Regions from separate parts of the Pseudomonas sp. HS6 genome, predicted to be linked through region 3. Evidence: predicted binding sites of a transcription regulator. Region 3 holds the regulator's gene; each other region holds the start of a gene.
What was found. Region 3 encodes FliA, which starts transcription of late flagellar genes. Its sites were predicted from a motif close to CTAAAGTTTNNNNNNNNNNNGCCGNTAA; they were not measured.
Positions count from the first base shown of each region.

Region 1: motA (flagellar motor stator protein MotA) is a predicted target of FliA. The motif match lies at 5,597-5,624, and genes of this name have one in related genera.
Region 2: JJN09_RS16265 (methyl-accepting chemotaxis protein) is a predicted target of FliA. The motif match lies at 3,503-3,530, and genes of this name have one in related genera.

Region 1 is NZ_CP067412.1:3,522,946-3,531,042, forward strand. It holds gene JJN09_RS15925 (hypothetical protein) at 1-880, opposite strand, end outside; gene JJN09_RS15930 (trimeric intracellular cation channel family protein) at 1,004-1,615, opposite strand; gene orn (oligoribonuclease) at 1,700-2,242, opposite strand; gene rsgA (small ribosomal subunit biogenesis GTPase RsgA) at 2,350-3,381, shown strand; gene motB (flagellar motor protein MotB) at 3,438-4,514, opposite strand; gene motA (flagellar motor stator protein MotA) at 4,677-5,528, opposite strand; gene JJN09_RS15955 (HDOD domain-containing protein) at 5,695-7,233, shown strand; gene JJN09_RS15960 (rhodanese-like domain-containing protein) at 7,273-8,088, shown strand.
Region 2 is NZ_CP067412.1:3,606,579-3,614,675, reverse strand. It holds gene JJN09_RS16270 (potassium/proton antiporter) at 1-1,471, opposite strand, end outside; gene JJN09_RS16265 (methyl-accepting chemotaxis protein) at 1,821-3,446, opposite strand; gene JJN09_RS16260 (hypothetical protein) at 3,724-3,954, shown strand; gene JJN09_RS16255 (cell division protein ZapA) at 3,951-4,253, shown strand; gene JJN09_RS16250 (methyl-accepting chemotaxis protein) at 4,354-6,291, shown strand; gene JJN09_RS16245 (acyl-CoA dehydrogenase) at 6,508-8,097, opposite strand, start outside.
Region 3 is NZ_CP067412.1:5,409,736-5,417,832, forward strand. It holds gene flhF (flagellar biosynthesis protein FlhF) at 1-1,293, shown strand, start outside; gene fleN (flagellar synthesis regulator FleN) at 1,407-2,237, shown strand; gene fliA (RNA polymerase sigma factor FliA) at 2,234-2,974, shown strand; gene JJN09_RS24540 (chemotaxis response regulator CheY) at 3,142-3,513, shown strand; gene JJN09_RS24545 (protein phosphatase CheZ) at 3,531-4,319, shown strand; gene JJN09_RS24550 (chemotaxis protein CheA) at 4,374-6,644, shown strand; gene JJN09_RS24555 (chemotaxis response regulator protein-glutamate methylesterase) at 6,694-7,830, shown strand; gene JJN09_RS24560 (flagellar motor protein) at 7,830-8,097, shown strand, end outside.

The sequences.
Region 1 (8,097 bases), 1.9 Mb from region 3:
AAGCCTGCACCACCGTCAATTCACCATCGCGGTCATTCACTCTGACTACATAGTGCTTGGTCTTGGTCGTAATTGCGTCAGGAAAGAATGTATAGGCAATCGGGTCTCCGTCATAAGGCAGGCTCAAGGACATCTCCCTTTTATCCGGACGAACCAGAAAACCGGACAGATAATTGGTCTTCGTAGCGTATAACTTGTTGCCTCGAACAAACTCAACGTTATCGGTGCCGTACGAAGAGCTCCAGTCAACCAGCTTGATTTGCTGGCCCTGAGGATAAAGTCCGAGATAGTAGTTCCGGATCCGATTACCCGGCTCTTCATTGCCACGTCGTGTCGACGTCCAGCGAAATTGATCGACGGAATAAGTAACCGGCAATTGCGCCTCCAGCGTGACGCTGCTGTCGTGGCGACCCGACAGGCCGGTCCCGTTGCTTCGGATAATGGTTCCGTTCAGTGAAATGCGAGCTGCGACCTGTGAGGTGCCAACCCCCGCCGACGAAACCCAGAAGGTGCGCACCTGCGGCTGAACCTGCTGTTCCGACTCATCGTCCGATGCGTCCATTGAATCCGCTGATACGGGAGCCTCCAACGTGAATCGCCCCTGTTCGGTACTGGCATTCCAACCGTCCCGTAGCGTTTTCCCGGTGTTGTAATGAATAAGCTCTACTGTATTCAATACATCTGCGGGCACAGAAATATAATCTCCGCTTTCATCGTACCCGGACACTAGCACCTGAACCTTGACTTGCATGCGCCCATTACCAAATAGCACTTTGCTTCGCGCGGACGCACCAGAATCAAATTTCACTTTCAAATCGATACTGTCCAAAGCTCTCGAAAAACTCGACTGCTCTGCTACTGGCTCGTTAACTTCATTCATGCTTTCACTCCTGTGATCGATATCCATCCTGACGCACCCGCATTTAATATGCGGCGTCAACTATAGATATCACGCAACCCAGAAGCCCACTAAAAGTCAAATGTAAGAAGCTGTAGCCACTCGTCAATGTTCATCGTTATAAACAAACTTCGGCATTTCCCAGTGAAAACGGATTGCGAGCAGGCGCAAAAGAAAACCACCAAACAACGTGATCAGAATCGCCTGTTCGCTCGGCACGTTCAGGAACAGGCACAACATGTAACACCAAGCGGCAGCAAAAGAGACGCTGGCATACAGCTCCCGGCGGAAGATCAGCGGGATGTCGTTGCAGAAGATGTCGCGAAGGATGCCGCCGAACACACCGGTGATCACACCGCTGACTGAAGCTACCAGCATGCCGTGGCCCATTTCCAGGGCGGTCATGCAGCCGATCAGGGTGAACGCCACCAGACCGACCGCATCGAGCACCAGAAACAGCGAGCGCAGATGACGCATCCAGCGTGCCGTAAACACGGTGATCATCGCTGCGACCGTCGTCAACACCAGGTATTCCGGGTGTTTGACCCAGGTCAGGGGGTAGTGCCCGAGCAGCACGTCGCGCACCGAACCGCCACCCAGCGCGGTAACGCAGGCGATCAGCACCACGCCGAACCAGTCCATGCCGCGGCGACCCGCAGAGAGAGCGCCGGTCATGGCTTCGGCAGTAATGGCGACGAGGTAGAGCATCAGCAACATGGTGGCGATCCTGGCAGGAAGGCGCGCAGTCTACTCACTTCGCCGGGGCACCAAAAGAGGGCGCCTCGGCGTGGGTCGCCGATCTCAGAACTTGATGAAATGCTTGCGGTAGTGCTGCAGCTCGGCGATGGATTCACGGATGTCGTCCAGTGCCAGGTGAGTGCTGCCCTTCTTGAAGCTGTCACGCACGTCCGGCGCCCAGCGCGCGGCCAGCTCCTTGAGGGTGGAAACGTCGAGGTTACGGTAGTGGAAATAGCTTTCCAGCGACTTCATGTGGGTATAGAGGAAGCGGCGATCCTGGCAGATGCTGTTGCCACAGATCGGCGACTTGCCCTTCGGCACCCACTGCTCGAGGAAGGCGATGGTTTCGGCTTCAGCCTCGGCCATGCTCACGCGACTGTCGCGTACGCGCTGGGTCAGGCCGGAGTTGCCGTGGGTGCGGGTGTTCCATTCGTCCATGCGGGCCAGCACTTCGTCGCTGTGGTGAATGGCGATCACCGGCCCTTCGGCCAGAGTGTTCAGGTCACTGTCGGTGACGATGGTGGCCATTTCGATGATGACGTCGTTTTCCGGGTCCAGACCGGTCATTTCCAGGTCGATCCAGATCAGATTCTGCGGGTTTTGCATATTTCGGCTCCTAGGCAATGCTGCGCAGTTTAGCCTAGGGCGGTGCCCGGGCGTGCTAAACTCGCGGCCGTTTTACCTAATCGCTGCATTCTTCAGACGGAACACCCATGGCCAAACGCCAACTCAATCGTCGTCAAAACTGGCGCATCGAAAAGATTCAGGGCGAGCGCGCCGCCCGCGCCGCCAAACGCGAGTCCTCGGCTGTCGAGGCGCTCGAAGGCGGCGATCTGGGCCCGGAACAGCACGGCCTGGTGATCGCCCACTTCGGTGTGCAGGTCGAAGTCGAGGCCGTTGACGGCGAACTGGCCGGCCAGGTTTTCCGCTGCCACTTGCGGGCCAACCTGCCCGCGCTGGTGACCGGCGATCAGGTTGTGTGGCGCGCCGGCAACCAGGGCATCGGCGTGATCGTTGCGCAACTGCCGCGCACCACCGAACTGTGCCGCCCGGACAGCCGTGGCCAGCTCAAACCGGTGGCCGCCAACGTCGACATGATCGTCATCGTGTTCGCCCCGCTGCCCGAGCCCCATGCGAATCTGATCGACCGCTATCTGGTCGCGGCCGAGCACGCCGGCATCCGCCCGTTGCTGCTGCTGAACAAATTCGACCTGATCGACGAGCAGAACGCCCCGGCGCTGAATGCACTGCTGGCGGTGTACCGCACGCTGGGTTATCCGGTACTGGAAGTGTCGGCGCACCACGGCAACGGCATGGAGCAATTGCAGAAGCAGCTCGACGGGCGCATCAGCGTGTTCGTTGGTCAGTCCGGTGTCGGCAAGTCATCCTTGGTCAACAGCCTGCTGCCCGAGGTGGAAACCCGCGTCGGCCCGCTGTCCGAACTGTCCGGCCAGGGCACCCACACCACGACCACCGCGCGCCTGTTCCACTTCCCCGGTGGCGGTGAACTGATCGACTCCCCGGGTATCCGCGAATTCGGCCTGGGCCACGTCAGCCGCGCCGATGTCGAGGCCGGGTTCATCGAGTTCGACGACCTACTCGGCACTTGCCGCTTCCGCGACTGCAAGCACGACCGCGAACCGGGATGCGCCTTGCTCAAGGCCCTGGAAGATGGCCGCGTGCAGCAGCAGCGAATGAACAGCTACCGCTCGATCATCGCCAGCCTGCCGGAGAACGGTTACTGAACCACTGAGTAGCCAGACACAAAAAAGCCGCGATCATCTCGCGGCTTTTTTGTGGGTCACTGCTTCGGCGCGGGGGCCGGTGCAGTGGCGGGTGTAGCGGGCGCCGGGGCTGGCGCCGCGCTGCCTGGCGCGGTTGGCTTCGGCGCCGCGTCGTCAAACAGGTTCAACCGTTCGCGCAGTTCGTGCGCAGGCACTGGCTGCTGATCCGCCGGCAAGGCGTTCGAGTCGACCGGTGTGGCCGGGGCCTCACCGTTCTGCCCTTCGGCCGGTTTCACGGGTTCTGCGCCTTGCGAACCTTCGATGGCCGCCTGGGCCTTCTTGGTCAGCACCACGATGTCGATGCGGCGGTTGACCGGGTTGAACGGGTTCTCCTTGTCGAACAGCGCCGACGAGGCGTAACCCACCACCCGCGCCACTTGACCGTCCGGATAGCTGCCCGCCACCAGCGCACGCCGGGCGGCGTTGGCACGGTTGGCCGAGAGTTCCCAGTTACCGAAGTCACCGGTGCCGGTGTACGGCTTGGCGTCGGTGTGGCCGCTGATGCTGATCTTGTTCGGCACCGCTTTGATGGTGTCGGCCATGGCCAGCAGGATGTCTTCGAAGTATGGCTTCAGGCGTGCAGAACCGGAGTCGAACATCGGACGGTTTTCCGCGTCCATGATCTGGATGCGCAAGCCGTTCGGCGTGATCTCGAACAGGATCTGATCCTTGAACTTCTGCAGTTGAGGGTTCTCGTCGACCTTGTTCTGCAGTTCTTGCAGCAACAGTTCCAGACGCTCCTTCTCGACCTGCTCGGCCATGCCTTCAACCTGCTCGGTGTCGACCGTGACCTTGTCCGGTTGCGGCTGCGACTTCACTTCAGGGTTGAGGGTGTTTTCCGGCGCCAGGGTCGGTGTGCCGCCCAGGTCGATGATGTACGGCGTGCCGCTCTCGGAGAAACCGACCGGGTCCTTGAAGTAACCGGCGATGGCGATCTTCTGTTCCGGGGTCGCAGTGGACAGCAGCCACAACACCAGGAAGAACGCCATCATCGCCGTCGCGAAGTCGGCGAAGGCGATCTTCCACGCCCCGCCGTGATGCCCGCCAGCGATGCGCTTGACGCGCTTGATGATTATCGGCTGGTTATTTTCCATACAGAGTGCTCTGTCTCACAAATTCTGTTCCTTTTTGACGGTGCCTGTTGTTGCCATACGGCGTTGCCGCTCCTCCCCATAGCAAGCTATGACTCGTCGCGGCGCCTTGTCTGGCAACAACAGTCACTCGCCAAAAAAGGAACGTATTTGCAAAACAGAGCACTATCGACCGCGAACGGCTTGTTCCAGCTCGGCAAAGCTTGGACGGTGAGCCGGGTACAGAACCTTGCGACCGAACTCGACAGCCAGCGACGGCGGCATGCCGGAGGCCGAAGCCACCAGCGAGGCCTTGATAGCTTCGTAGACGTTCAGCTCTTCCTTGGCATCGTGGGCCAGGGAGTGCGCCAGCGGGCCGAAGAAACCGTACGCCGCGAGAATACCGAAGAAGGTACCCACGAGTGCCGCACCTACGTGCAGACCGATGGACTTCTGATCGCCTTCACCCAGGGAGGCCATGGTCACCACGATACCCAGTACCGCCGCAACGATACCGAAACCCGGCATGGCGTCGGCGATGCCGTTCACCGCGTGGGATGGATGTTCGAGGTCTTCTTTCAGGCTGTACAGTTCCATGTCGAACAGGCCTTCAAGCTCGTGGGGAGCCATGTTGCCGGACGACATGATGCGCAGGTAATCGCAGATGAACGCAGTCATGCGTTCGTCTTTCAGTACCGCCGGGTACTTGGCGAAGATCGGGCTCGCAGCGGCATCTTCGATGTCGCCCTCGATGGCCATCATGCCTTCACGGCGGCTCTTGTTGAGGATCTCGTAGATCAGGCCAAGCACTTCAAGATAGAAGGTGTGGCTGAAGCGCGAGCTGAACATGCTCAGGGATTTCTTGAGCACGTGCATCGTCATGTAACCGGGGTTGGCCTGGAGGAATGCTCCGAGTGCCGCACCACCGATGATCATCACCTCGAAAGGCTGGATCAGGGCGGCAATCTTGCCGTGGGAGAGCACGTATCCGCCGAGCACGCTCGCGAATACGACGATGATGCCGATAATTTTAGCCATAGGTAGAAAGTACTTATTTAAGTCGGGTTCAAGGTCATATTCGGAAGTTAAAAAATCTCTTCTTCTACTTATCGGCAAAACTGCGCCAGACTATAGCCAGTTCAGGCGAAAAGCCAATTTAGCCCATGCCGGGCGCGTCTACAGTCAGTGAAGATCTCGTCCAGACATGGCTAATGAAACGAACGTCCCACACGTAAAACCCACCACACTCGATGGCTGGGTGAAGCTGCTCGACGGCGTGCGCCTGCCGGTGCCGCAAGAGGCTCACGATCGCGTCTGCCGCGCCATTCGCGATAATCGCAGCTCGTTGCGCGACATTGCCGACCTGATGCAGGACAGCCCGGCGCTGGCGCTGAGCATCATTCGAGAAGCCAACCGCCACACTCAGGGCAGCATGACGGCGCCTGCGGAAAACCTCGAGGTCGCGATCAATCGCCTTGGCCTCGCCCGTACCGAAGAACTGCTGGCACGCCTGCCCGCCGAACCGCAGGCGCAAATTCCCCAGGCCTTGCGCCAGATACAGATGATCAGTCAGCACGCCACGCAACAGGCCAACGGTTTTTTTGCCAGTCGCCTGGCGCGGCTGTGGCAAGACATTCATTGGGGCAGTCTGTTGTTTCTGTCGCCGCTGTGGCCGCTGGCGCTGACCTTTCCCAAACTGCTCGAAGAATGGGAAGTGCGGGTTATCCACAAGGGCGAATCGGCCCGCGACGTGGAAAAGCAATTGTTCGGCGTGCGTCTGCTGAAGATTGGTGAGGCGCTGGTCGAAGTCTGGCGATTGCCGATCTGGGTGCAGCAGGGTTATCGATTGCTGCTCACCGAACAGCCCGAGCTGGTCAAGGTTTTGCGCATCGCCCGCGATGTCGATCATCCGCTGCGCCAGCAGAATCGCCTCGATGACGACCCGACCCTGCGCCACTGGCTCAATCAGCCGGCCAACACCGTGCTGCTGGCCAACGGTTTGGCGCTGTCGGCGCAACAGGCCTGGGACAGTCCGCACAGCGAGCGCTGGCAGTACCTGACCAGCCTCTATCTGCAAATCTCGATGGACGAGGTGCAACAACAATTGCACCAGCAGGCCGCCAACAGCGCACGCCGACATTCGATGCCTGATCTGTGGCACCCGGCGGTTTCCCTGTTGTGGCCGTGGGGCACCCGTCGCCTGCCCGCCGGAATGCTGCCAGCCGCCGCCCCCAACGCCGAAGACCTCGCCAAGTGGCGCCGGCAATGTGCCGAACTGCTGGCCGAGCCGAGCCGTTTCACCAACGCCATGCACTTGACCATGGCCGCCCGCGATGCGCTGGTGGCCAGCGGCATGCGCCGGGTGATGATCCTGATGGCAGACCGCACGCAGTCCAGTCTGCGCGTGCATCAGATTTCCGGTCTGCCGAAGGAAGCCGCTGCGCTCAACTTCGTCGTCAGTCAAAGCACCGTGCTGCAACGCTTGCTCGCGCAGCAGGCACAGGTACGGATCACCCCGGACAACAACGCACAGTTCTCCGCCCTGCTGCCGCCATCCCTGCGCACGCTGTTCCGTGGCGAACATCTGTTTCTGCGCTCGTTGGTGAATAACGGCCGGGTGATCATGATCGTGGTCGCCGACCAGGGTGGCGGGCCGTTCGCCGACATCACCGTGCAAGCCTTCGGCAAAACCGCGCAGTGCATCGAGAAAGCCCTGCACAGTTTTAGCCAGCGCGGCCAATGACAGCTACAATCCTTCCCCTTTGTGCTCTGGAGACCTCACATGTCTGACTTCTCTGGCCTGGCGCTGGTCATCGAGCCGAGCGACCTGCTCCCTCGCCTCGAAGCCCGCAACCTGATTCTGGTGGATCTGACCAGTGCCGCCCGCTATGCCGAGGGTCATCTCCCCGGCGCACGCTTCGTCGATCCGAAGCGCACCCAGCTGGGCCAGGCACCGGCTCCGGGCCTGTTGCCGACAAAAGAAAAACTCGAAGAACTGTTCGGTGAACTGGGTCATCACAAGGACGCGGTCTACGTGGTCTATGACGACGAAGGCGGCGGCTGGGCCGGGCGTTTCATCTGGCTGCTCGACGTGATCGGTCACGACCAGTACCACTACCTCGACGGCGGCCTGCCGGCGTGGCTGGCGGAAGGCTCGCCGATGTCGATCCAGATCCCTCCTGTCGCCGGTGGCCCGGTAGCCTTGACCCTGCACGACGAACCGACCGCCACCCGCGAATACCTGCAAAGCCGCCTCGGTGCCGCTGATCTGGCGATCTGGGACGCTCGCGGGCCACTGGAATATTCCGGCGAGAAAGTGCTGGCGGCCAAGGGTGGGCACATCCCCGGCGCAGTCAATTTCGAATGGACGGCAGGCATGGATCAGGCGCGCCAGCTGCGCATCCGCACCGAAATGCCGCAGATCCTCGAAAGCCTCGGGATCACTAAAGACAAAGAAATCATTACTCACTGCCAGACCCATCACCGGTCCGGCTTCACTTATCTGGTGGCCAAGGCTCTCGGTTATCCGCGGGTCAAGGGCTACGCCGGTTCCTGGGGCGAATGGGGCAACCACCCCGACACCCCCGTCGAGCTTTAAGGATTTTTA
Region 2 (8,097 bases), 1.8 Mb from region 3:
CGAGGCCCCGTTGTGGCGCCTGGCTGAACAGTTTTCCGAGGGCCGGCAGGTTGTGTTCATGGCCGATAACACACAGCAAATCATCGACTTCCAGCACCGTACTACCCGACGGATGGAGCAGTTGCTGACCGCGAAACAGGGCCGCGATACGTGTGCCTTCCGGCATTTTCAGCTCGCGCAGGGGCGAACCGATGCACCATTTCTCCGCACCGAGCTTGTAAACGAACAGCTCCCACTCGCTGGTGACATGGACTTCGAGCGCCGCGCGGGAGATCGGCGCGGGCTCTGGCGGCACGGTCACCTTGAGCAGTCTGGCCACCCACGGCAGGCTCGTGCCCTGCACCAGCAGCGACACCAGCACGATGAAGAACGCGAGGTTGAAGTACAGCTGCGCATTCGGCAGCCCGGCCATCAACGGGAACACTGCGAGAATGATCGGTACCGCGCCGCGCAGGCCGACCCATGAAATGAACGCTTTTTCGCGACCGTGGAAGGCCTTGAACGGCAGCAACCCGACCACTACGGACAGCGGCCGTGCGAACAGAATCATCCACAGCGCCAGACCCAGAGCAGGTACGGCGATCGGCAGCAAATCGTGCGGGGTGACCAGCAGCCCCAGCACCAGGAACATGCCGATCTGTGCCAGCCACGCCATGCCGTCGAGCATGTGCAGGATGCCGTGACGGCTGCGCACAGGGCGGTTGCCAATCACCAGACCGCACAGGTAAACGGCGAGGAAGCCGCTGCCGTGCAGGGCGTTGGTCAGGGCAAACACCACCAGACCGCCGGCGATCACCAGGATCGGATAGAGGCCGGTGGCGAGGTTGATCCGGTTGACCAGTTGCAGCATCAGCCAGCCGCCGCCGAGACCGATCACGCCACCGATGCCGAACTCGCGGATCAGATGGGTCAGCAGGCTCCAGTGCAGGCCGGTCTGGCCGCTGGCGAGCATGTCGATCAGGGTCACGGTGAGAAACACCGCCATCGGGTCGTTGCTGCCGGATTCGATTTCCAGGCTGGCGGTCACCCGTTCGTTCAGGCCTTTACCGCCGAGCAGCGAAAACACCGCTGCGGCGTCCGTCGAACCGACGATGGCGCCGATCAGCAGGCCTTGAATCAGATTCAGGTCGAACAGCCACGCGGCGGCCATGCCGGTGAGACCGGTTGTTATGAGGACGCCGACCGTGGCCAGCGACAAGGCCGGCCACAAGGCTACGCGGAAACTGGACACCCGGGTTCGCAAGCCGCCGTCGAGCAGGATCACCGCCAGTGCGAGGTTGCCGACCAGATAGGCCGTCGGGTAGTTATCGAAAATGATGCCGCCGCCATCGACCCCGGCAGTCATGCCGACTGCGAGGATGATCACCAGAATCGGGATGCCGAGACGCGACGAAAGGGAACTGACAAGAATGCTCGCACCTACCAGCAACGCGCCGATCAAGAACAGGCTGTTGATGGTCGTCGCATTCAAAGGCAGTACTCCAGAAGCGGAAAGACGGGCACAAACTGACCATGCAGTCTGCGTGCCAGCGATTCTAACCTGTTGAAATGTGATGCTGTCAAAAAGGTTTTTCAGCGGGTTATTCGGGATTTGGGTTCGGCTTGCGATTGTCCCCCTCACCCTAGCCCTCTCCCGGAGGGAGAGGGGACTGACCGAGTGGCTCTCTCGGATTGCATCGACCTGAAATTCCGAGCCGAACTCAAGATCTTGAAAAGCCCTCCGATCTGCTCCCTTCCCCCTCGCCCCCCTGGGGGAGAGGGTTGGGCGGGCGGCGTTCCGATGAGGGGGTGGCTTTTGATCTTGACCTTGATCTAAAAAATCAAAGGCTGAACCGCCCAACCATATTGTTCAGATCCAGCGCCAGGCGCGACAGCTCATTACTTGCCGCACTGGTCTGATTCGCGCCGGTCGCCGATTGCACCGACAGATCGCGAATGTTCACCAGATTACGATCCACTTCCCGCGCCACCTGCGCCTGCTCTTCGGCGGCGCTGGCGATCACTAGGTTGCGTTCGTTGATTTCAACGATGGCCGTGTTGATGGTGTCCAGCGACATACCAGCGCCACGGGCGATGTTCAGGGTCGATTCGGCACGCTCGGTGCTGTTGCGCATCGAATCCACGGCGTGTTCGGTGCCGCTCTGGATGCTGCCGATCATGCGCTCGATTTCGCTGGTCGACTGCTGGGTACGGTGCGCCAGGGCACGGACTTCGTCGGCCACCACGGCAAAACCACGACCGGCTTCACCGGCGCGGGCCGCTTCGATGGCGGCGTTCAGCGCCAGCAGGTTGGTCTGATCGGCCAGCCCGCGAATCACATCCAGCACCTTGCCGATGTCACGGGATTCGTTGGCCAGATCACCGATCAGGGTCGCGGTGCTCTGCACGTCGGCGCTCATGCGTTCGATGGCGCTGACGGTTTCCTGTACCAGATCGCGGCCGTCACCGGCGGAGGTGGTGGCGTTCTTGGAGGCTTCCGAAGTGCTGACCGCGTTGCGTGCGACTTCTTCAACCGCGCTGGTCATCTCGTTGACCGCCGTGGCGGCCTGCTCGATTTCGTTGTTTTGCTGGGTCAGGCCACGGGCGCTTTCGTCGGTGACGCTGTTCAGCTCTTCCGCAGCGGAAGCCAGCTGCGTTGCCGAGCCGGAAATCCGTTGCAGGGTGTCGCGCAGCTTCGACTGCATCTTTGCCATGGCCGCCAGCAGGCGACCGGCTTCGTCGGTGCCGTCAACGTGGATCGGCTGGGTCAGGTTGCCTTCGGCGATGGTTTCCGCCGCATCCAGCGCTTTCGAGATTGGCTTGGTGATGCTCAGGGTCAGCAGCCAGGCGAACAGGAAGGTCAGGCCGGTGGCGATCACCAGCAGCGTCACCACCAGACTGAAGGCCGAAGAAAACTGCTCGGCGGCTTGCTGGTTGGTGTTGCTGATCTGCTCGCCGTTGATTTGCATCAGACGGTTGAGCACGGTGTTCATCGCTTCGGAGTTGTCGAGCAACTGGGTGTTCAACAGGTTGCGCAACTCATCCACCTGATTGTTGCGCGACAGGGTTTTCATCCGGTCTTCAATCTGGCGGTACTGACCCAGCAACTGCACGTACTGATCGTAAGCCGCACGCTCCTGCGGGGTGCCGATCAACGGCTCGTAATCGGTCTGGGCCTTGCGGATCTGCTGGTTGCGCATCTCCAGCAGTTCGACGGTTTTCTGCTGGACGTCCGGCTCGCGGTTCACCAGCAAACGGTACGACAGCACCCGCAGACGCAGGGTCAGTTGAGTGAACTCGTCGAGGTTCTTGATGCTCGGCACGCTGGTGGTGGTGATGTTTTCGGCGGCGCCGCGAATCTTGCTCATCTGGTTCAGGGCGAACACGCCGAGAATCAGCATCAGGCCGCCGATCAGGGCGAAACCGGTGAACGCCCGGGGGGCGATATTCATATTGCGAAGGGACATGGGGCGGATACCAGGAAGGGCCGCATCCATGCGGGCTGAGACTGCTGTTGGATGACTTATCGGTCATACGACTAAAGTCTTGAGCCGGTGCGCGTATTTGTCGCACGAAGGGCCGGGCGACGAAGTGCAGGAACCAGATCGGCAGATCACAGTCTCTAACACTCGCAGGAATGGTCGACTGCCAGGAAAATCAAGGCTTTGCGCCGGTTTAACCCTGGCATCCACGACGACTTTTCTTTATCGTACGCGCCCTTTGAAAAAGCCCTGGAAGATCAAAATGTTGGAAGCATCCCTCAGCCAATTGGAACAGCTCGTCAGCGACCTGGTGCAACAGAACCAGACCCTTTTGGAAACTAACCAGACCCTGTCCACGGAACTGGCCCAGGCCAAGGATGAAAACGAAAGCCTGCAACTGAGCCTGATGGAACAGGAAGAAAAGCACGGCGCCACCGCTGCGCGCATCCAGGCCCTGGTTGATCGCGTCAACGCAGGTCCTGTCAGCGCATGAACCACGGCACAGCAGGGGTAAAAGTCGTCTCCATCATGGGGGAGGACTATTCGATCAAGGCACCGGCCGGGGAAGAACAGACCCTGCTGGACGCCGCATTGATGCTCAAGGCCGCACTGGCCGACACCAAACGCAAATACCCGACGCTGATCGGTGACCGCCTGCTGGTGCTGGCGGCGATGAATCTGTGCTCGCAGCAGATTGAAATGAAGAAGCAGCACCAGCAGGAACTCGAGCGTTACCAAGAGCAAGTCAGCGCCACGGTCGAGACCATCGCCAAGACCATCAATCAGGGTTGATGGGGTTGCGCACAACCAAGGAATAAGATTGTCGATTGCGTTGTATACAATCGGCACGGCTGTTGCAGTGTTTCAGCCTCTTATTCTTTGGGGGTGCTCCATGCAGTTCTGGCGTCGCAGTATTCAATGGCAGCTGATCCTCGGCATGGGCACCGCCCTGCTGGTCAGCATCCTGATCGTGGTTGGCATTTATACCCTGGTGGTCAACCGCCTCGCCCAGAGCTATCTGGTCGAACAGGCCCTGCCGTCGAGCATCGAAGCGACGCGCAACGACATCGAGCGAATTCTCGTTCAACCCCTTACCGCCGCCAAAGACATCGCCAGCAATACGATAGTCCGCGACTGGCTGGCCACTGGTGAAGACTCCGCCAAAACGGCGGGCTTCGCGCAGTATCTGGAAGGCATCCGCGCCGAACACAATGCGTTCACCGCGCTGATCATCGGCACCGAATCCAATCACTACATCACCGAAAAAGGCCTGGATCGCACCCTCAGCCGATCCAAACCGGCCGATGCCTGGTTCTACTCTTTCCTCGACAGCAATCAGCCCCGCACCCTGAACATCGACAACGACGGGGCCACCGGAGAGCTGGCGCTGTTCATCGATTTGAAGGTGGAGCAGGCCGGCAAAGTGGTCGGCGTAGCGGGTCTTGGATTGAGCATGAAAGAGCTGTCGGAGCTGATCCACAACTTCAGCTTCGGTGAGCGCGGGAAGGTCTATCTCGTGCGTTCCGATGGCCTTATCCAGGTCCATCCCGAGGCACAGTTCAGCGGCAAGCGCACCTTGAGCGAGCAGATCGGCGGCTCAGCAGCACAAGCGGTCATGGGCCATAAAGTGGCGGCCAATAGCAGCTTCCAGCGCGACGGCGAAGACTTCCTCGCCTTCAGCCTGCCTTTGCGTGACCTCGGCTGGACCCTGGTGGCCGAAGTGCCACAGTCGCAGATCTACGCCGAAGCCCGCCGGGCGATGTGGATGAGCAGCGGCATCGGTCTGGCGGTGGCGCTGGTTTGCCTGGCGCTGGTGATCTGGCTGGCCCAAGGATTGGTGCGACCGATTCGTCAGGTAACAGCTGCGCTGGTAGCAATCGGTAGCGGTGGTGGAGATTTGACCCATCGGTTAGATTCCAGCCGCGCCGACGAGCTGGGCGACCTCGCTCGGGGCTTCAACCGTTTCCTCGACAGCCAGCGCGGGATGATCGCCGAGGTGTTGACCACCAGTGAACGTCTGCGTGTCGCGGTCGGCCAGGTGGCCCGGGTTGTGGATAACACCGCCGAGCGCTCAGGCCGCCAGCAGGAGATGACCGACATGGTCGCCACCGCCGTCCACGAAATGGGCCTGACCGTGCAGGAAATCGCCCAGAACGCCGGCAATGCTGCGGTCGCTTCGCAAACTGCTCGCGATGAGGCGATGCAGGCGCGGGAAGTGGTCGGCGGCTCGATTCGCCATATAGAAAGCATGTCCGATGAAATTGGCGTCGCGGCGGGGGCGGTGGGTGAGTTGGCGCATCAGGTGGCGTCGATCGATCAAGTGTTGGCGGTGATTCGCGGTGTTTCCGAGCAGACCAATCTGCTGGCGCTGAATGCGGCGATTGAAGCGGCGCGGGCCGGGGACATGGGGCGTGGTTTTGCGGTGGTGGCCGATGAAGTGCGGACACTGGCGCGGCGGACTCAGGCTTCAACCGACGAGATCCAGCACATGATCGGCAGCCTCAAGCAAGGTGCGGAGAATGCCGTGTCTTCAATGCGTACCGGACAGGCTGCGACCGGCACCGGGGTTGAATCGAGTCAGCGTACTGGAGCGTCGCTGACCGCGATTACCGGGCAGGTCGAGCGCATCAGCGACATGAACCATCAGGTGGCGACGGCGACTGAGGAGCAGTCGGCGGTGACTGAGGAGATCAACCGAAACGTGCAGGGGATTTCCGATCTTGCGCGGGCGACGGCGGGGGAGGTTCGGGCTTGTCGTGAGGATTGTCAGATGTTGCAGCGGTTGGCGGATGATCTGGCGCGGCAGATGGGTGGGTTCAAGTTGAGTTGAGTGCCAAGAGCCAAAGAGCCCCTCACCCTAGCCATCTCCCGGAGGGAGAGGGGACCGACTGCGGTGTATCACGCTCTCCGTCGACCTGAAATACCTTGTCGATTATGGATTCGGCAAAGCACTTTCAGGTCGGTGTACTTCTGAAGCATCCCCCATTCGGCCCCCTCTCCCTCCGGGCGGTCCGACGTTTCGGGAGGGCTGGGGAGAGGGCTGGCTTTAGAACCACGCATCCTGCATTGCCAGACACGTATCATCCCGCGCCTCCAGCAAAGCCAACTCATGCTGACACCCCGGCACTTCCCAGGTCAGAAAATACCGCGCCGCCTGCAACTTGCCCTTATAGAAGTCGACATCCGCCGCATTCCCCTTGGCTAGGCCTTCCTCCGCCCGAATCGCCTGCTCCAGCCAACGCCAGCCAATCACCGTGTGCCCGAACACCTTCAGGTACAACGCCGAATTCGCCAGGCTGCTGTTGACCTTGCCCTGAGCCAGATCCGTCAGCAGGCCGATGGTCACGCTCTGTAGACGAGCGACCAGTTTCTCCAAAGGCTCACGCAGTGCGGTCAACGATTCGTACGCCACCGCGCGCTCGGCCGTGTCGGCAATCAGGCGAATCAGTTGCTTGAGCCCGGCGCCACCGTTCTGCGCCAGTTTGCGTCCCAGCAAATCGAGCGACTGAATGCCGTGAGTGCCTTCGTGGATCGGGTTCAGACGATTGTCGCGGTAGTACTGCTCCACCGGGTATTCGCGGGTGTAACCGTGGCCGCCGAGAATCTGGATCGCCATTTCGTTGGCCTTGAGGCAGAACTCCGATGGCCAGGATTTGACGATCGGCGTCAGCAAGTCCAATAGCTCATGCGCCTGTTTGCGCTCGGCTTCGGTTTCCAGCGTGGTGGTGTCATCGAACAGTCGCGCCGCATACAGGCCGAGATCGAACGCACCTTCGACGTAGGATTTCTGCGTCAGCAGCATGCGTCTGACGTCCGCGTGCTGAATGATCGCCACCGGCGCCGTCGTCGGGTCCTTGCTGTCCGGCACCCGGCCCTGTGGACGTTCGCGGGCGTACTCCAACGAGTACAGGTAACCGGCGTAACCGAGCATCACCGCGCCCATGCCGACGCCAATCCGCGCCTCGTTCATCATCTGGAACATGTAGCTCAAACCGTGATGCGGCTTGCCCACCAGATAGCCGACACAATCGCCGTTATCGCCGAAGTTCAGCGCGGTCGAGGTCGTTCCGCGCCAGCCCATCTTGTGGAACAACCCGGCCAGCAGCACGTCATTGCGCTTGCCGAGACTGCCGTCATCGTTGACCAGGAACTTGGGCACGATAAACAGCGAAATCCCCTTCACCCCGGCCGGCGCATCCGGCAGTTTCGCCAGCACCATGTGCACGATGTTCTCCGAGAGCGGGTGATCGCCGCCGGAAATGAAGATCTTGTTGCCCTTGAGGCGATAAGTACCGTCGGACGCAGGTTCCGCGCGGGTACGAATATCCGACAGCGACGAACCGGCATGGGGTTCGGTCAGGGCCATGGTGCCGAAGAAGCGACCGTCGATCATCGGTTGCAGGAAGCGTTGCTTCTGCTCGTCGGTGCCGAAACTTTCGATCAGGTTGGCGGCACCCATGGTCAGGAACGGGTACGAGGTCGACGCAGCGTTGGCCGACTGGAAGTGGGCGAAGCAGGCCTGGGACAGCAATGTAGGAAGTTGCATGCCGCCAGCGTCGAAACTGCGCGCGGCGTTGAGGAATCCGGCTTCGAGGAAGGCATCCACCGCCGGTTTCACTTCGGGAATCAGAATCGC
Region 3 (8,097 bases):
CTGGTTCGTGATGAGCTGGGCGCTGATGCCGCCATCATTGGCAACCGCCGCATTGCCGGCGGCGTCGAGCTGACGGCGGCGCTGGATTACAAATTGTCGGCGCTGGCGCCACGGGTTCCGAACATGGAACTCGAAGACGAGCTGCGCAAGACCCAGTCGCGCATCGTCACCGCCCAGGCTGAGCTGAGCATGCGTGGTGAAGCCGACGGCAACACCAATCGCCAGTTGTTCTCCGGTCTGCCATTGACCGCCGGCCTGCCGCTGACGGCTGCCGAGCCTCTGACAGAACCGACTTACGCTGCTCCGGCCCGTCCAGCCCCGGCACCTGCGCCGGCTGCCGCTGGCGTCGATCCGCGTGCGCTGGATTCGATGCGTTTCGAACTCAACAGCCTGCGCGAGCTGATGGAAGTGCAGCTCGGCACTCTGGCCTGGAATCAGCTGCAAGGCAGCCGTCCGGCCCAAGCGAACCTCTATCGTCGTCTGCAACGCATCGGCTTGTCCGGCCCGTTGTCCCGCGACCTGCTGGCGCTGACCAGCGATATCGAAGAGCCTCGTCAGGCCTGGCGCATGCTGCTGGCGCACCTGGCGCGGATGATTGCCACACCGGAAGTCGAGCCACTGGAAGAGGGCGGGATCATTGCCATGGTCGGCCCGGCCGGAATGGGCAAGACCACCACCTTGGCCAAGCTCGCTGCCCGTTACGTGCTCAAGTACGGCGCGCAGAACATTGCGCTGGTGAGCATGGACAGTTTCCGCATCGGTGCTCAGGAACAGTTGAAAACCCTGGGCCGGATCCTCAATGTGTCGGTGACCCACGTCGATCCGGGCCAGTCCCTGGTGCAGGCGCTGGATCCACTGCTGCGCAAACGCGTGGTGCTGATCGATACCGCCGGCCTGCAGGCCAGCGATCCGGCATTGCGCATGCAGCTGGAAAGCCTGGCCAGTCGTGGCGTTCGGTCGAAAAATTATCTGGTACTGGCAACCACCAGCCAGAAACAGGTTCTAACCGCCGCTTATCACAGTTACAAGCGTTGCGGGCTCGCCGGGTGCATCCTGACTAAACTGGATGAGACGGCCAGCCTTGGCGAAGTGCTGAGCCTGGCGATCAGTCATGAACTGCCGGTCGCCTACCTGACCGACGGCCCACGGATTCCGGATGATCTGCATCTGCCGCGCCGTCATCAATTGGTCAGCCGCGCCGTCAGCGTGCAAATGCAGGAAGAACCCAGCGAAGAAGCCATGGCTGACATGTTCGCTGATATCTACCACAGTCCGACCAAGCAGGTTGGCTGAGGTAATGAACAGTTTTTGTACCTACATCGATGGTCTGCCATGCATTGTTCCGGTTGTGAACGCGCAGCCAGTAATGTGGCCTCCGTCTATGCAAGACAAGGTAAAGAAATAACATGGGCAGCATGCATCCCGTACAGGTGATCGCGGTGACCGGCGGCAAAGGTGGCGTCGGCAAGACTAACGTGTCAGTGAACTTGTCCCTGGCGCTGGCAGAGCTTGGCCGTCGGGTCATGCTGCTGGACGCCGACCTGGGTCTGGCGAACGTCGACGTTCTGCTGGGCCTCACGCCCAAACGTACCCTGGCCGATGTGATCGAGGGCCGCTGCGAGCTGCGCGACGTGCTGTTGCAAGGCCCCGGCGGGATCCGCATCGTGCCGGCCGCTTCCGGCACCCAGAGCATGGTTCACCTGAGCCCGGCCCAGCATGCCGGTCTGATTCAGGCGTTCAGCGACATCGGCGACAATCTCGACGTACTGGTGATCGACACCGCTGCGGGGATTGGTGACTCGGTAGTCAGTTTCGTTCGCGCGGCGCAAGAAGTGTTGCTGGTGGTCTGCGACGAGCCGACCTCGATCACCGACGCCTACGCACTGATCAAACTGCTGAACCGCGATTACGGCATGAACCGCTTCCGTGTCCTGGCCAACATGGCCCAGAGCCCGCAGGAAGGTCGCAATCTGTTCGCCAAGTTGACCAAGGTCACGGATCGCTTCCTCGACGTCGCCCTACAATACGTCGGCGCGGTGCCTTACGACGAAAGCGTGCGCAAGGCGGTGCAGAAGCAGCGTGCGGTCTATGAAGCCTTCCCGCGTTCCAAGTGCGCACTGGCGTTCAAGGCGATCGCACAGAAGGTCGACACCTGGCCGCTGCCCGCCAACCCGCGCGGCCACCTCGAATTTTTCGTCGAGCGCCTCGTGCAGCAAACGGCAGGACCTGTGCTATGACCGCCAGCGGTATGAATTTCTACAAGAAGTCGGCACGTGACGCGCAGTACGAGCTGATCGAGCGTTACGCGCCACTGGTCAAACGCATCGCCTATCACTTGCTGGCGCGATTGCCGGCCAGTGTGCAGGTCGAAGACCTGATTCAGGCCGGAATGATCGGCCTGCTCGAAGTCTCGACCAAATACGACGCCAGCAAGGGCGCCAGTTTCGAAACGTACGCGGGCATCCGGATCCGCGGCGCCATGCTCGATGAAGTACGCAAGGGGGACTGGGCACCGCGCTCGGTTCACCGCAACACCCGTATGGTCAGCGACGCGATTCGCTCGATTGAAGCTAAAACCGGCCGTGACGCTAAAGATCACGAGGTTGCGGCCGAACTCCAATTGAGTCTCGACGATTACTACGGGATTTTGAACGACACCCTGGGCAGCCGACTGTTCAGTTTCGACGACCTGCTGCAGGACGGCGAACACGAAGGGCTGCACGAGGATGGCGCCAGTGCTCATCTTGAGCCGTCGCGCGATCTGGAAGATGAGCGCTTCCAGGCTGCGTTGGCGGACGCGATTGCCAATTTGCCGGAGCGTGAGCGACTGGTGTTGGCGCTGTACTACGACGAAGAGCTGAACCTCAAGGAAATCGGTGAAGTCCTTGGCGTCAGTGAATCGCGGGTCAGCCAGTTACACAGCCAGTGCGCGGCCCGCTTGCGGGGGCGTTTGGGGGAGTGGCGAGCGCGCTGAAGGCAGTGTGGGGACGCTGCGAACGAGGCTGGTGCGGTGGTGAACGGCACCGGTCTTGCTCTGTTGTGCTCCAGACAGTCATCGAGTGCTTTGCCGGATTGATTGAAATGGCGCGTCCAGGTGCTGGGCGCGTTTAAGACTGCTTGGAGGTCGAATTGAACAAAGACATGAAAATCCTCATCGTTGATGACTTCTCAACGATGCGGCGGATCATCAAGAACCTGTTGCGTGACCTCGGGTTCACCAACACCGTTGAAGCCGACGATGGCACCACTGCCATTCCGGTACTCAACAGCGGCAGCATCGACTTTCTGGTGACCGACTGGAACATGCCTGGCATGACCGGTATCGACCTGCTGCGCCATGTGCGCGCCGATGAAAAACTCAAGCACCTGCCAGTGCTGATGGTGACTGCTGAAGCCAAGCGCGAGCAGATCATCGAAGCGGCCCAGGCCGGCGTTAACGGCTACGTGGTCAAACCTTTCACGGCTCAGGCGCTGAAAGAAAAAATCGAGAAGATTTTCGAACGCATCGGCTGATGACGCGCGGGGGAGCTATGGAGCATAACGAATCTTCACAGGGCGACTTCGAGTCGACTCTGAAAAAACACGCGGTCGAACTGGTCGAAAGCCTTGAAAAAGGCAGGTTCGGCGACGCTGTGCAACTGATCCATGAGCTCAATCAGACCCGTGACCGTGGCCTGTACCAGGAAGTGGGCAAGCTCACGCGCGAACTGCACAGTGCAATCGTCAACTTCCAGATCGACCCGCATATGCCGCAGGCCGAGGAAGTGTCGCAGATCACTGATGCGACCGAGCGTCTGGGCTATGTGGTCAAGCTGACCGAGGCGGCGGCCAACCGCACCATGGACCTGGTGGAAAGCGCCACGCCGGTGGTCAATGGCCTGGCTGACGAAGCCCAGGCATTGAGTGCCGACTGGGGACGCTTCATGCGCCGTGAAGTCGGGGCTGAAGAGTTCCGCGAGCTGGCGCGTCGGGTCGACGGTTTTCTGACACGCAGCAGCACGGACAACCGCGCAGTGTCGAGCAACCTCAACGACATTCTGCTGGCCCAGGATTACCAGGACCTCACCGGTCAAGTGATCAAGCGCGTGACCCAACTGGTCACCGAAGTCGAAAGCAATCTGCTCAAACTCGTGCTCATGGCCAGTCAGGTGGACCGCTTTGCGGGCATCGAACATGACCGTGCGGCGATGCTCGCTGAAAAAGATCCACAAAAACATCTCTCGCAGGGTGAAGGTCCGCAGATTCATGCCGATAAACGAGAAGACGTTGTGTCCGGTCAGGACGATGTGGACGATTTGTTATCCAGCCTTGGATTCTAGAGTTTTGGAATTATAGGTTTTTTGGGTTTTTAGACCTGTAGGAGCACCCCATTAATGAGCTTCGGCGCCGATGAAGAGATCCTTCAGGATTTCCTGGTTGAGGCCGGCGAGATTCTTGAGCAACTGTCCGAACAACTGGTCGAGCTGGAAAGCCGCCCGGATGACGCAGATCTGCTCAACGCAATTTTTCGCGGTTTCCACACTGTAAAAGGGGGCGCCGGCTTCCTTCAGCTCAATGAGCTGGTGGAGTGCTGTCACATCGCCGAGAACGTGTTCGACATCCTGCGCAAGGGTGAGCGTCGCGTAGATGCAGAACTGATGGACGTGGTGCTCGAAGCGCTGGACGCGGTGAACAGCATGTTCACTGAAGTCCGCGATCGCAGCCCGATCACTGCCGCAACCCCGGAACTGCTGGCCGCTCTGGCGCGTCTGGCCGAACCGCAATCGGCGGATGAAGCCCCGGCTTCACCCGTTGCCGAGATGATCGAAGAGCTGGTCGTCGAAGGCGATTCGGGCGACATCACCGATAACGAATTTGAACAGTTGCTGGACTCGCTGAACGCCGTCAAGGCCGAAGCCGAAGCCCCGGCGGCTGCCGCTGCGCCTGCTTCAACCGAAGCGGCCAGTGATGAAATCACCGACGCCGAATTCGAGTCGCTGCTCGATCAGTTGCACGGCAAGGGCCAATTCGCGGCTGACGCCGTGGCACCGGCTGCCGCTGCACCTGCTGCTCCGGCGGCGGGCGACAGCTCGGACATCACCGACGACGAATTCGAAGCCTTGCTCGATCAGTTGCACGGCAAGGGCAACTTTGCCGTCGATGCGCTGGAATCGGCGATCGCTTCGGTGCCTGCATCGGCTGCTCCGGCAGCGGCTGCGGCCGGTAGCGATTTGATCAGCGATCACGAATTCGAATCGCTGCTCGACGATCTGCATGGCAAAGGCAAGTTCACTGACGTCGCCACCGGTGCCGTCGTGACGGCCGGCAATGCTTCTGCTGTGGCAGCGCCTGCCGCCAAGGCCCCGGCCGCTGCGGCAAAACCTGCTGCAAAAGCGCCTGAGCCTAAGGCCGAACCGGCCAAGCCCGCCGCCGCTGCTGCACCGGCTCCAGCCCGTGCCCCGGCGACGCCGCCACCGGAAAAACCGGCGAGCGAAGCCGAAACCACCGTTCGCGTAGACACTGCACGTCTCGACGAAATCATGAACATGGTCGGCGAGCTGGTGCTGGTGCGTAACCGTCTGGTGCGTCTGGGCCTGAACAGCGGCGACGAGTCGATGCAGAAGGCTGTGTCGAACCTCGACGTGGTCACCGCCGACCTGCAGACCGCGGTGATGAAGACCCGGATGCAGCCGATCAAGAAAGTCTTCGGCCGCTTCCCTCGACTGGTTCGCGACCTCGCGCGTCAGTTGAAGAAAGAGATCAACCTGGAACTGGTGGGCGAAGAGACCGACCTCGACAAGAACCTCGTCGAGGCACTGGCCGACCCGCTGGTCCACTTGGTGCGCAACGCGGTCGACCACGGCATCGAGTCGCCGGAAGAACGCGAAGCGTCGGGCAAGGCCCGTGGTGGCAAGGTGATCCTGGCCGCCGAGCAGGAAGGCGACCACATCCTGCTGTCGATCTCCGACGACGGCAAAGGCATGGACCCGAACGTCCTGCGTGCCATCGCCGTGAAACGCGGTGTGATGGACAAGGATGCCGCCGATCGCCTGAGCGACACCGAATGCTACAACCTGATCTTCGCCCCGGGTTTCTCGACCAAGACCGAGATCTCCGACGTGTCCGGCCGTGGTGTCGGCATGGACGTGGTGAAGACCAAGATTTCCCAGCTCAACGGTTCGATCAACATCTACTCGACCAAGGGCGCCGGCTCGAAAATCGTCATCAAGGTGCCGCTGACGCTGGCGATCATGCCGACCCTGATGGTGATGCTCGGCAACCAGGCGTTCGCGTTCCCGCTGGTGAACGTCAACGAAATCTTCCACCTCGACCTGTCGACCACCAACGTGGTGGATGGCCAGGAAGTGGTGATCGTGCGGGACAAGGCGCTGCCATTGTTCTACCTCAAGCGCTGGCTGGTCAGCTCCGCCGCTCACGAAGAGCAGCGCGAAGGCCATGTGGTGATCCTTTCGGTGGGCACCCAGCGGATCGGCTTCGTCGTCGATCAGCTGGTCGGCCAGGAAGAAGTGGTGATCAAGCCATTGGGCAAAATGCTGCAGGGAACCCCGGGCATGTCCGGCGCCACCATTACCGGTGACGGCCGCATTGCGCTGATTCTCGATGTTCCAAGCATGCTCAAGCGTTACGCCGCACGGCGTATTTGAATCCGGGGCAGCGGGGCGACAACGTCCCGCTGCACCTAATGGAGTGTTTATGGCAGTCAAAGTCCTGGTGGTGGACGATTCGGGTTTTTTCCGCCGCCGCGTCTCGGAAATTCTTTCAGCGGATCCGAGCATCCAGGTTGTCGGTACGGCAACCAACGGTAAAGAGGCGATCGATCAGGCCCTGGCCCTCAAGCCGGACGTGATCACCATGGACTACGAGATGCCGATGATGGACGGCATCACGGCAGTGCGGCACATCATGCAGCGCTGCCCGACCCCGGTGTTGATGTTCTCCTCGCTGACCCATGAAGGCGCCCGGGTAACCCTGGATGCGCTGGATGCCGGCGCGGTGGATTTCCTGCCGAAGAATTTCGAAGACATCTCCCGCAATCCGGAGAAGGTCAAGCAACTGCTGTGCGAGAAGGTTCACAGCATCTCGCGCAGTAACCGTCGTTTCAGTGCCTACAGTGCGCCGGCGCCTGCCGCTGCACCTGCACCTGCGCCGACTCCAGCGCCGGCGCCGTCGAGTTTTGGCAGCCACAGTGCTCCGGCTCGTCCGGCACCCGCGCCTGCACCGGCTCGCGCTCCGGCGGCCAGTGCTTCGTCGGCGGCTCCAAAACGCAAAGCCTACAAGCTGGTGGCTATCGGCACGTCGACTGGCGGCCCGGTTGCCCTGCAACGGGTCCTGACCCAGTTGCCGGCCAACTTCCCGGCGCCGATCGTGTTGATCCAGCACATGCCGGCAGCCTTCACCAAAGCGTTTGCCGAGCGTCTGGACAAGCTTTGCCGCATCAGCGTCAAGGAAGCCGAGGATGGCGACATCCTGCGTCCGGGCCTGGCTCTGCTGGCACCGGGTGGCAAGCAGATGATGATCGACGGCCGTGGCGCGGTGAAAATCCTGCCGGGCGATGAGCGTCTGAACTACAAGCCTTGCGTGGACATCACCTTCGGTTCCGCGGCGAAGTCCTACAACGACAAAGTTCTGGCGGTCGTGTTGACCGGCATGGGCGCCGATGGCCGTGAAGGCGCACGCCTGCTCAAGCAGGGTGGCAGCACGGTCTGGGCTCAGGATGAAGCCAGCTGCGTGATCTACGGCATGCCGATGGCCATCGTCAAAGCCGACCTCGCGGATGCGGTGTACGGCCTGGACGATATCGGCAGGCACATCGTCGAGGCGTGTATCTGATGGATGTTCTAAGCCTTATCGGGATCATCATGGCGTTTGTCGCCATCATTGGCGGCAACTACCTTGAAGGCGGTCACCTCGGCGCGCTGGCCAACGGCCCGGCGGCGCTGATCGTGCTGGGCGGCACCATCGGTGCCGCGCTGCTGCAATCTCCGATGAGCGCGTTCAAGCGCGCCATGCAGATCCTCGCCTGGATTTTCTTTCCGCCGCGTGTCGATCTGGCCGGCGGCATCGACCGCGTGGTCAACTGGAGCCTCACCGCCCGCA